One region of the Flammeovirga agarivorans genome, then DNA from elsewhere that is predicted to be linked to it. Evidence: riboswitches for the same ligand, from Rfam matches in the RefSeq annotation. Region 1 holds a riboswitch; the other holds the start of a gene.
What was found. A riboswitch is a leader RNA that binds a small molecule or an ion and turns the genes downstream of it on or off. The one in region 1 is predicted to bind S-adenosylmethionine.
Positions count from the first base shown of each region.

Region 2: it holds a riboswitch for S-adenosylmethionine, as region 1 does, so the genes downstream of both, metH (methionine synthase) here and HGP29_RS02825 (hypothetical protein) in region 1, are expected to answer to the same signal.

Region 1 is NZ_JABAIL010000001.1:676,886-682,848, reverse strand. Features, by position in the region: gene HGP29_RS02840 (sensor histidine kinase) at 1-585, opposite strand, end outside; gene HGP29_RS02835 (response regulator transcription factor) at 590-1,270, opposite strand; gene HGP29_RS02830 (TonB-dependent receptor domain-containing protein) at 1,358-3,814, opposite strand; SAM riboswitch class I at 4,024-4,133, shown strand; gene HGP29_RS02825 (hypothetical protein) at 4,316-4,897, shown strand; gene metK (methionine adenosyltransferase) at 4,921-5,963, shown strand, end outside.
Region 2 is NZ_JABAIL010000008.1:185,183-191,145, forward strand. Features, by position in the region: gene HGP29_RS22085 (SusC/RagA family TonB-linked outer membrane protein) at 1-2,254, opposite strand, end outside; SAM riboswitch class I at 2,774-2,881, shown strand; gene metH (methionine synthase) at 2,990-5,963, shown strand, end outside.

The DNA of each region.
Region 1 (5,963 bases):
TTTGGTTGTTGTAGATACTTTCTCCACTTCTTTTGAACCTCCCACTTTAAAGTTTTGCATTGCTTCTAATATCCTTCTGAAAGGTCTTAAGAAATACCCTTGTAGAAGTACATTAAAAGCTACAATTAATATGACGAGTACAATAAAAGAAGGGATAAGGTATTCGAAAATATCATCTCGGAAGTAATAGTAATTTTGAACTTCCTTATCCATAGATACTCGATAAAATTTTCCATTAGCTTCAACCAAGACCACTTTACGTCTATGAATTAAATTACGTTCAATTTCAGGATGATAAATAGTGATATCTTCCGTAATTGGATAATCCGTCTTTTTACAATGAGATGAAATCTCCTGAATATTGGATACACTTCCTCCGATAAGTGAATCTATAGATCTACCTTTTTTCAGGTGATGTTCCACTCTTCCTTCAATCCAACCAAATCTTCTATTTAAGTCTGAATCGATAAATTCATCCGCTTCTTTTGTCAGTAGTTTAGCATTAAAATAAAATACCACAAAAGTGAAAATGAGGTAAAAGAAGGTGATTCGTGATAGTAAATTAAAAGTTCTTTTACTTTGCATAGATTTATTTGCTAGTAGAAAATTTATACCCCATGCCATAGACTGATTTGATATAATCTTTGGCTCCTCCCTTCTGTAACTTTTTCCTTAAGTTCTTAATATGAGTATAAATAAAATCAAAACTATCGGCTTGATCAATATGATCTCCCCAGAGATGTTCTGCTATATTTTCTTTTGTCAGCATCTTCTCTCTGTTATAAAGGAAGTACAATAATAAATCATATTCTTTTTTTGTCATTTCTATGATTTGATCATTGATAGAAACTGTTGATAAAGAGATATCCACTTTTAGTTCATTTACCTCAATAACATTACTTCCTTTTAACTTTTTTCGTCTGAATAATGAACGAACCCTTGCAATCAATTCGGCCATGTGGAAGGGCTTTGTGATGTAATCATCAGCACCTAATTCAAGACCTGTTACTTTATCGTCTACACTATCCCTTGCCGTAACGATTAATACTCCTGCATTGGCATCCACTTCTTTTATTAACCTGACTACATCCAAACCATTACCGTCAGGTAAGCCTAAGTCGACCACTAAGATATCATAGGCGTAAACACCTATTTTTTCTCTAGCATCAGTTAAAGTAGAGACATGTTCTACACCGATACTCTGATCTTTTAGATTGGCTAATATATCTTCAGCTAATAAATGATTGTCTTCGATCAATAACAGTTTCATAATCACTAATATCAATAAAGAGTAGCCATATTACTTTTTGCAAGCTATGGCTACTCAATGCATATTTTTATTCAGGAGAGGATGTCTCTAGAAGTCATCCATTCCACCTCCACCACCTGAAGGTCCTCTTCTCGATGGCTTAAAGTTATTCAATCTATAAGTGAATGTCATAGTAAAATACTGAGCATATCTAAAATCTTCAGTATAATTATTAAAACCGACACCCTCTGAAGTACTTTTTCTTACTGCTGTCCCCAATACATCGTTCATTGAAGCTGTAATGGTCAACTTCTTTTTCATCATATTGTGCTTTAAAGCAGCAGTCATCATATAGTACCCTTCATTTTCTCCTTGAGCAGTTACAGTAGGTCCAGTATATCTACTATTGATTTGCAATTGAGTTTGTTTTGTCAATCTGAATGTGTTGTTAAAACGGCTACTCCAGTTTAAGCTTTGGCGATCAAAACTCTGTCCCTCCAATTCACCTTCTACTCTGTAATCATATAAGTTGCCCATTAAATCAATGGTCCACCATTTTACAGGATTATAGTTTAATGAAAGTTCAAAACCTAAAGCGTAATCAGTTCCTACGTTCTCATAAGTATGTAAAATAACACCTTCAGACCAAACACTCTGAACTCTTTCAATTTTGTTTTGTGTCATTCTATAGTAAGCATCAAAAGATAAAGTAGCTTTTTCTCCTAATCCTTTTAAATAACCAAAATCAAATGAATCAATGTTTTCCGGTAATAAAGCTGGGTTACCTCTACGTACGTTAAAGGCATCTTGCCAAGTAACGAAAGGCTCTAAGTAATATCCTCTTGGTCTTTCAATTCTTCGAGAGTAACTCAACATCAATTGGTCTTCTTTTGGTAATCCATAAGATAGGTGAATCGTTGGGAAAACATTCCACTGATCTACAGGATAGTCCTCTTCAGTTCCTTCAAGGTTGATGTTTCGGCCTGTATACTCCGCTCGCAATCCACCCTGATAACCAAAGTTACCTACCTTACCGGCATACATACCGTAAAGTGAGTGGATTGTTTGCGTGTAGTTGGTAGTAAAGCTATAGTCTGGTGCAAAGACATAGTCACCAGTCGACACATCATAATTATATACCTCGTTAATATCTTGTGATTTGTTCCATCTTGTTTGCCATCCTGCTTCAAACTTGTCTGTTTTTCCGATAGGCAACGTATAATCTATTTTAGCTCTTAATCTTCCTCCAGGGCCAATTTCTGTAGACCTCTGGCCTGAAGCTGGGTTTTCTGCTATCACTCCGCTTGCATCTTTTGGATACAACTCATTGATTGAGCTTTCGGTCATATCTCTACCGCCATAATCTACCATAGCATCTAAAGTATGTCCTTTTTTATCTTTGAATTTATGTTGATAAGCTAAGTTTGCACTGTAGTATAAACCACCTCTTTGCCAGTATTCACTAGAAATATATTCCGTCTCGTTGATCGGTTGGTCACTTCCTCCAATTTGTTGGTATTCATAGAAATTCGCATCCATCCCACCATACATTTTAAAATCACCAACTCTACCAGATAGTTTAATGAAATCATTATCCGAAATAGAATATTCAGCACCCGCTTGAATACCCATTACTTCAAAAGTACGTTCTCTTTCTCCATCAGAAATCACATAAGAAGTGGTATCATTTGTAGTAGTTCTACGTTCAGATTTATAGCTACCCGGACCTGGTCTCTTATTGTAATTAGCTCCGATATAGTAGTTCCATTTCTTCTTTCTGAAGTTTAGTAAGAAGTCTCCACCAATTCTTCCATACCTACCCACATTAAAGTTGGCTACACCATTTACACCTTCTAACTTATTTTTCTTTGTAATGATGTTGATAATACCAGCAGTACCATCGGGATCATACTTTGCAGAAGGGTTTGTAATCAACTCTATATTTTCAATTGTACTAGCAGGAATTTGTTGTAATGCCTCAGAAGCATCTAATACTGAAGGTCTACCATCAATTAAAACAGTAAATCCAGAACTACCTCTTAAACTCACATTACCATCACCATCTACAGTAACTGAAGGAATATTTTCTAAGATATCTACTGCTGTTCCTGACATTGCGGCAAACTGAGTTCCTACATTAACTACTTTCTTATCGATATCATAAGTCACAGAATTTTGAGTACCTACTACTTCAACAGCGTCTAAAACTTCTGCATCTGTAGACAACTCCACTTCTCCTAAGTTTGCTTTATAATTGGGTTTACCTATTTCAACACCATCAATAATATTCTTCTGAAAACCGATAAAAGAGATTTCAACGGTAAACATTCCTTCAGGAATATTTTTCACAACAAACATACCTTCAAGGTTCGTTACTGTTCCTCCAATAAGTGTATGTGATGCTTGATCAAAAATACTTACAGTAGCATATTCTACAGGTACATTACTACCTGCTTCTTTTACCTTACCTAGAATAATACCTTTTTTAATTGGGTCGTTGGCATATGCTGCTGAAACAATAATGAAAGTTATAAATGCGATTAATGTGGAAGTTTTTCTGAACATGAATTGAGTCGAATTTAAATGATATCACAAAAGTAGATTTCAAATCTGTAGCAAATCTGAAGAAAATTGTAGTTTTATTTTTTTTGAAAAAAATTCGATTTATTCCACTCTTTGTGAGTATATTAGATTACAGTGTTAATAAAATTTGAAAAAAAATAAAGCATGAAATCTATTGATCTTTAAACCAATTATCTATATTTGCATCGCATTACTTATCAAGAAAGGCAGAGGGATTGGGCCCAATGAAGTCTTGGCAACCTGCGCTCCTCAAAGCAAGGTGCTAACTCCCAACTCGAAGGTGTTCGAGAAAAGATGAGTTTATCTCCAGAAAAATTTCATTAAGTACTGTCTATCAGTACAATGTCTAAAATTGATAAGTACTTGGGTTAACATTTAATCTTAGACTGATTGGCTTTTAGGAATATTTATCTCAACTGTTGTATTATTATTTTATCAACAGTATTTACTAGCTGCTTTGAATTACAGGAGCAGCTTCAGATTATGGAAGACGGAAAAGGAAACTATTCTTTTACGTTTGATTTTTCACAAAGTAAAGAGTTGCTAAATATTGTGTCTGCTTATAAAAATGCAGAGGGCAATAGCATTTTCCAACCCAGTCAATTTAAGAAACCTTTGATGCTCATTGCAGAAGAACTTGATAACGTTCCCGGTGTGTATGATAGTAGATCAGTGATCGATACTACACATTGGAAATTAGGAATTAGGTTCGCCTTTGTTGACATCCATGCCTTAAATAGTGCACTATCAAAATTGGACAGAGCCAAAAAAAATGAGGACACTTTTTTGAAAATGAAAAAAAGAAAGGCCGAATGGATACGAAATGTCGATTGGAAAACGCTTATTACAGAACATATGCCATCATCTTCGGATGCCAATACGATTATGACTCAGCATATCGACTCTGCAAATTATAGTTTTCACTGGATGTTAAACCGAGAAATTAAAACAGTTAAATCATACGAAATAGAGCGTTTAGGCTCAACCGAACTCATATATAAAGGCAAAATCCCAAATAGTGATAATGTAGACTTCATCACACAATGGGATGTTAAATTCAAGTAGATTCTAAGAACAGAATATAAAATATGACGTATTTATTCACATCCGAGTCCGTTTCAGAAGGACATCCTGATAAAATCGCTGATCAAATTTCAGACGCGATTCTAGATGCTATGTTAAAGCAAGACCCTGCCTCTCGCGTGGCTTGTGAAACTATGGTAACTACTGGATTAGCTGTAATCGCAGGTGAAGTTACTACAAAAGCATACGTTGAAATCCCTGACGTTGTAAGGGAAACAATTGATAAAATCGGATATAACAAAGAAGATTACTACTTCGCAGCACACTCTTGTGGTGTACAAGTAGCTCTACATAGTCAATCTCCAGACATCGCTCAAGGTGTAAATGTTGGAGAAGGTGTCGACAAAGAACAAGGTGCCGGTGACCAAGGTATGATGTTCGGTTATGCGACAACTGAAACTGAAGACTATATGCCAATGGCTTTGGCTTTCTCTCATGGCTTAGTGAAAAGATTAGCTGAAATCCGTAAGCATGAACCAGAATTAATCGGTTACTTAAGACCTGACGCTAAGGCTCAAGTTACCATCGAATATAATGAAGACAATACTCCTTTGAGAGTTCATACTATTGTTGTTTCAACGCAACACGATGAATTCCCTGGAGTTTCAGACGATGAAGCATTAGCACAAATCGCTGAAGATGTGAAGAAGCATGTTATCCCTACAGTTATCCCTGCAGAGTTGATTGATGCAAATACAATTTTCCACATCAACCCAACAGGTAAGTTTGTTATTGGTGGTCCTCATGGTGATGCTGGATTAACTGGTCGTAAAATCATTGTAGATACTTACGGTGGTAAAGGTGCTCACGGTGGTGGTGCTTTTTCTGGTAAAGATCCTTCGAAAGTAGATAGATCTGCTGCTTATGCATCAAGACATATCGCTAAAAACTTAGTAGCTGCAGGTATCGCAGATGAAGCATTAGTACAAGTTGCCTATGCAATTGGTGTTTCTCACCCGGTATCATTGAATGTAACGACTTATGGTACTGCTAAAGTGGATTTAACTGATGCTGAAATCTCTAAGAAAATCGAAGAAATCTTCGATAT
Region 2 (5,963 bases), on a different contig from region 1:
CCGCTACCACACCAGTTTGCCATGTAAAGTTATCTTTTGAGAAGTTGACCGTGTTTAATGAAATCTCGATACCATGGTTTTTCAATTCACCAACATTCTGAAGGTAAACATCAACAGGAGCAGGTTGAGGAGCTTGTAACTCTAATAAAAGGTCTTTTGTATGTTTTTGATAAGCATCAATAGTACCGAATAAAATACCATTGAAGAATTCAAAGTCTAAACCAATATTCAACTGAGAAGTTTCTTCCCATTTAAGATCTGGGTTAGCATAGTTGTCATACGTTACACCAGCACCAATCCCCACAGCTCCATAGCTTTTATCTCCAGATAATGTTGGAAGAGAACGGTAGTTACCTATTTCTTGAGAACCTGTGATACCCCATCCAGCGCGTAGTTTTAAATCGCTTAATACATCACTTCCAGATAAGAATAATTCTTCAGAGATTCTCCAAGCACCAGAAACTGATGGGAAAACACCCCATTTGTTATTATCACCAAATCGAGATGAACCATCGACACGCATTGTACCAGTGAAGACATATTTATCTTTAAAACTTAAGTTAGCTCTACCAATCCATGAGATTAATTTGCTTGACTCTTTGTATGAATCCACCAAAATATTATCACCACTTGCTGCATTTAAGTTATACTCAGCGATATCATCAATTTGGAAACCAGTAGCATTTGCTCCATTATACTCTCTACCAAACTCTTGGAAAGTATAACCAGCTAAGGCATTTAATTTTACATCACCAAAAGTCTTTGTATAGTTTAAAGTACCTTCTAATAGTACGTTATGTAAGAAGTTGTTTCTAACATCAGCAGATCCATTTCCTTCACCAACCCACTCAATACTACCTGGAAGGTATGCGTTACGTTTTGCAGAAGTAATATCTCCACCGATATTAATTTTACCTGTTAATCCTTCAACAAATTCAGCCTCAACGTAAGCGTTACCTAAAACTCTTTGTGTATTTGTGAAATCACGTACAGAATTCGCCATGATGTATGGGTTTTTCTCTAGTAAGTTAGGTGACGAATAGTCTTGAGGTAATAGTGGAGACATACGGATCATGTTGTTGATAACACCTCCATCAAGAGCACCACCCACACCATAAGGCAAGTTGTTGTTCTTTGTAAATGAACCCATCATATTAGCACCTAATGTTACTTTCTTAGATAGCTTTTGTGTGATGTTCATTCTACCTCCAATTCTTTCCATACCAGAGTTAATCATGATACCATCTTGGTTAAGATAGTTTACTGAGAATCTATACTGAGTATTGGCCGTACCACCAGAAACCCCTAAGTTGTGATTTTGAGTGATAGCTTGTCTTGTCATTACTTCTTGCCAATCTGTATTAGCATCTAAATCTAAAGGAGTTGAACCTTCAGCTTGTGTGGCTGCTCTGTATTCTGATGCAGTAAGCACATCTAGCTTTTTAGCGATGTTTGAGATACCCACATATGCATCGTAATTGACTTTGGCTTGTCCTTCTTTACCCTTCTTTGTTGTAATAATAATAACACCATTTGCACCTCTGGCACCATAAATTGCTGTTGCAGAAGCATCCTTTAGGATATCAAAAGATTCAATATCCGCAGGGTTGATAGATGCTAAAGGGTTTTTTGAAGCAGATGCAGAGTATACTCCTGCTGTACCAGGATCTGAGGCAGTATTATCAATAGGGAAACCATCAATAACATACAAAGGCTCATTGGATGCAGTAAGTGATGTACCACCTCTAACTCTAATGTTTACACCTGCACCTGGTTCACCAGAAGAAGGCGTCATCTGTACACCAGCAATTTTACCTTGGATCAATTGATCTGGTGATGTAAGTACACCTTGGTTAAAATCTTCTGATTTCACAGATGACATTGCACCGGTAACATCTTTCTTTTCCATTTGGCCGTATCCAACTATCACCACTTCTTCAAGTTGTTCAGCATCTACTTTCATTGAAATACTGAAGTTGGAAGTGTTTCCAATAGCGATTGATTGGTCAAAATAACCAATATAACTAAACGTTAATGTTTCTGCACTTTCAGGGACATTTAGTGAGAATTTTCCTTCAAAATTGGTTGTAGTTCCGGTTGTAGTTCCTGTTACAATAACGTTTACTCCAGGCATTGGGGAATTCGTTTCATCATAGATAATACCCGTCAGGTTTCGTTCTTGAGCATACGTAGAAGTCAGTGTTGCTAACGACAGAATCGCCAACAGACTGAAGAGTTGTAATAATCTTTTCATTAGTTAAAATTGTAGTTTATAGGACAGACATGAATTGTTGTGATCATCTCATGTTCAAAAAATAGTTAGACAAAAGAGTATAGCATTAAATAGATTGTTTATTTCATTTTCATCAAGAGCGCTCATGTGTTGGCTATAGTTTGTCTATCACAATTCTAAAGCTAATATGAATTAAAAACAAATGTTAAATGCAGTGCTAATTCTTGAGATAAAGCGTTTTTATTGCACTTTTTATGGAAGCACAAACGTTTTGTAGCGCAACACCTGAATCAATCACCAACTAAACCGGTTGCATTAATATGATAACGAAATAAAATATACGAATTAAATTATTTAGAAACCTGTTGCGCAATCGGTAGATAAAATATTTAAAATGTACTGAATACGTTTAAAAATTGCATATTTCTATCATTTATCATCTGTCAAAAAAATCAAAAAAAATTACTGATTTTTCAATAAATCGGACCTTTTCATGCAAAATCTGTGGGCTTTTCTTCATTTTGTCATTATCTTGCGGCGTGCTTATCAAGAATGACAGAGAGAACGGGCTCGTAGATGTCATGGCAACCGTTGTTCCCAGCGATAGGTGCCAATTCCCGCTTCGGAAGTGTCCGAGAAAGATGAGTAGAAGCATTCGATCTAGAATGAGGGTCTCAGAGAAACTTTAAGCACGTTTTAACTCTCCTATTTTATAAAATAGTTGAGTATGTGAAACGTAACTTTCAAAATATTAAGATGTCAGAAAAACTCCAGGAGTTAGCAAAAGAACGAGTGTTGATTTTGGACGGTGCCATGGGTACTATGATCCAAAGACACAAATTAGGTGAGGATGATTACAGAGGCGAGCGTTACAAAGATCACCCATGTGACGTTAAAGGTAATAATGATATGTTATCTATTACTCAGCCGAATATTATCAGAGATATTCATAAACAGTATTTTGAAGCAGGTTGTGATATCGTAGAAACTAATACATTTAGTGGTACTACAATCGCAATGGCCGACTATGAAATGGAAAGCGAAGTTTACGAGTTAAACTATGCGTCTGCGAAGTTGGCAAAAGAAGCTGCATTAGAATTTACTGAGAAGGAACCTCACAAACCTCGTTTTGTAGCTGGAGCCATTGGTCCTACCAACCGTACTGCTTCAATTTCACCAGATGTAAATGATCCTGGTTATAGAGCCGTTACATTTGATGATCTTGTGGAGGCTTATTATTTACAAGTTCAAGGCTTAGCAGAAGGTGGTGTAGATACGATTCTTATCGAAACCGTTTTTGATACCTTAAACTGTAAAGCTGCACTGTTTGCAGCAGACAAATATTTTACGGATGTAGAAAATGGAAATGTTACTCCCGCTGCCCCAAAAGGTAGAGAAGAGGAATTTCCTAACCAATATAAAGGAAAGCGTCTGCCATTGATGGTATCTGGTACTATTACTGATGCTTCTGGTAGAACACTTTCAGGACAAGTAGTAGAGGCATTCTGGAACTCTATTAGACATGCCGATTTATTTAGTGTAGGTTTAAACTGTGCTTTGGGTGCAGATTTACTTCGTCCATATATTCAAGAGTTATCTAGGGTAGCGGACGTAAATGTTTCTGCATATCCTAATGCTGGTCTACCTAACGAATTTGGCGAATATGATCAGACATCAGAAGAAATGAGTGATATCTTAAAATCTTTTGATGGATTAGTTAATATCGTAGGTGGATGTTGTGGTACTACTCCAGATCATATTGCTGGTATTGCTAAAACATTTAGTCAAGCAAAAGTTAGAGAGGTTACTAAAAAAGAACCTTATCAAAGACTTAGTGGTTTAGAACCTGTAACGATCAAGCCAGATAGTATCTTTGTCAATGTAGGTGAAAGAGCCAACGTAACCGGTTCAGCAAAATTCCGTCGATTAATTGAAAACGGAGAGTTTGAGGAAGCGATTGAAGTAGTAAGACACCAAGTGGAAGGTGGTGCTCAAGTGATCGACGTCAATATGGACGAAGGAATGTTAGACTCTAAGGAGTGTATGACACGTTTCTTAAACCTTATTGCTTCTGAACCAGATATCGCTAAGCTTCCAATCATGGTCGACTCATCTAAATGGGAGATTATTGAAGCAGGCTTAAAGACGTTGCAAGGTAAAGGTATTGTTAACTCGATTTCACTTAAAGAAGGAGAGGAAGATTTTATTCAAAAAGCAACACTCATTAAAAAGTATGGTGCAGCTGCTGTTGTTATGGCTTTTGATGAAGAAGGACAAGCAGATAACTTCGAAAGAAGAAAAGAAATCTGTTCTCGTTCTTATGATATCCTAGTAAACAAAGTAGGGTTCCCTCCACAAGATATCATCTTTGATCCTAACATTTTAGCGGTTGCCACAGGTATCGAAGAGCATAATAATTATGCTGTAGATTTCTTTAAAGGTACGCAGTGGATCAAAGAAAATTTACCACATGCATTAGTAAGTGGTGGTGTATCTAATATCTCTTTCTCTTTCAGAGGTAATAATGCTGTTAGGGAAGCCATGCACTCAGTCTTTTTATATCATGCAGGTAAAGCAGGTATGGATATGGGTATTGTAAACCCAGGTATGCTTGAGGTGTATGAAGAGATTCCAAAAGACTTATTAGAACATGTTGAAGATGTTCTTTTAAATAGAAGAGAAGATGCTACTGAACGTTTAGTTGATTTCGCAGAAACTGTAAAATCAAAGGGTAAGAAAAAAGAGGTAGACCTTTCTTGGAGAGAGAAAACAGTTGAGGAAAGACTTTCTCATGCCCTTGTAAAAGGTTTAGTAGAATTTGTAGAAGAAGATGTTGAGGAAGCTCGCCAGAAGTTTGATCGTCCAATTGAAGTGATTGAAGGTCCTTTGATGGATGGTATGAATGTAGTAGGTGACCTATTTGGTGAAGGTAAAATGTTCCTTCCACAAGTAGTGAAATCTGCTCGTGTAATGAAGAAGGCAGTAGCGATTCTTATTCCATATATCGAGGAAGAAAAAGCAAAAAATCCAGAGTTGTCTGCATCCTCATCAGCAGGTAAAATTCTGATGGCAACTGTAAAAGGTGATGTACATGATATCGGAAAAAATATTGTAAGTGTTGTTTTATCTTGTAATAATTTCGAAATCATTGACTTAGGTGTAATGGTGCCTTTGGATAAGATTATAAGAACTGCCGTTGAAGAAAAAGTGGATGTTATCGGACTAAGTGGTTTGATTACACCATCTTTAGATGAAATGGTATACGTTGCTGAAGAACTAGAACGTCAGGAATTAAATATCCCGGTATTGATTGGTGGTGCTACGACTTCACGAGTCCATACTGCCGTTAAAATTGATCCACAATATTCAGGTTCTGTAGTTCACGTTTTAGATGCTTCGAAATCAGTGCCAATTGCTTCTGCTTATACATCTGAAAATAAAGAGTATAGAGAAGAAGTAATCCAAGAATTTAAAGAAGAATATGCAGTTTTAAGAGAAACTCACGCTAAACGTCAAGGGGCGAAAAAGCTAATTTCTCTTGAAGATGCTCGTAATAATAAAGTGGATATCGATTGGGCAACGACACCAATCACTAAACCATCATTCTTAGGTAAAAAAGTATTTGAGAATTATGATTTAGAAGAAATTGCAAAGTATATGGATTGGACGCCATTCTTCCAGACATGGGAATTGGCAGGCCGTTTCCCTGCGATCTTAAAAGATGAGATTG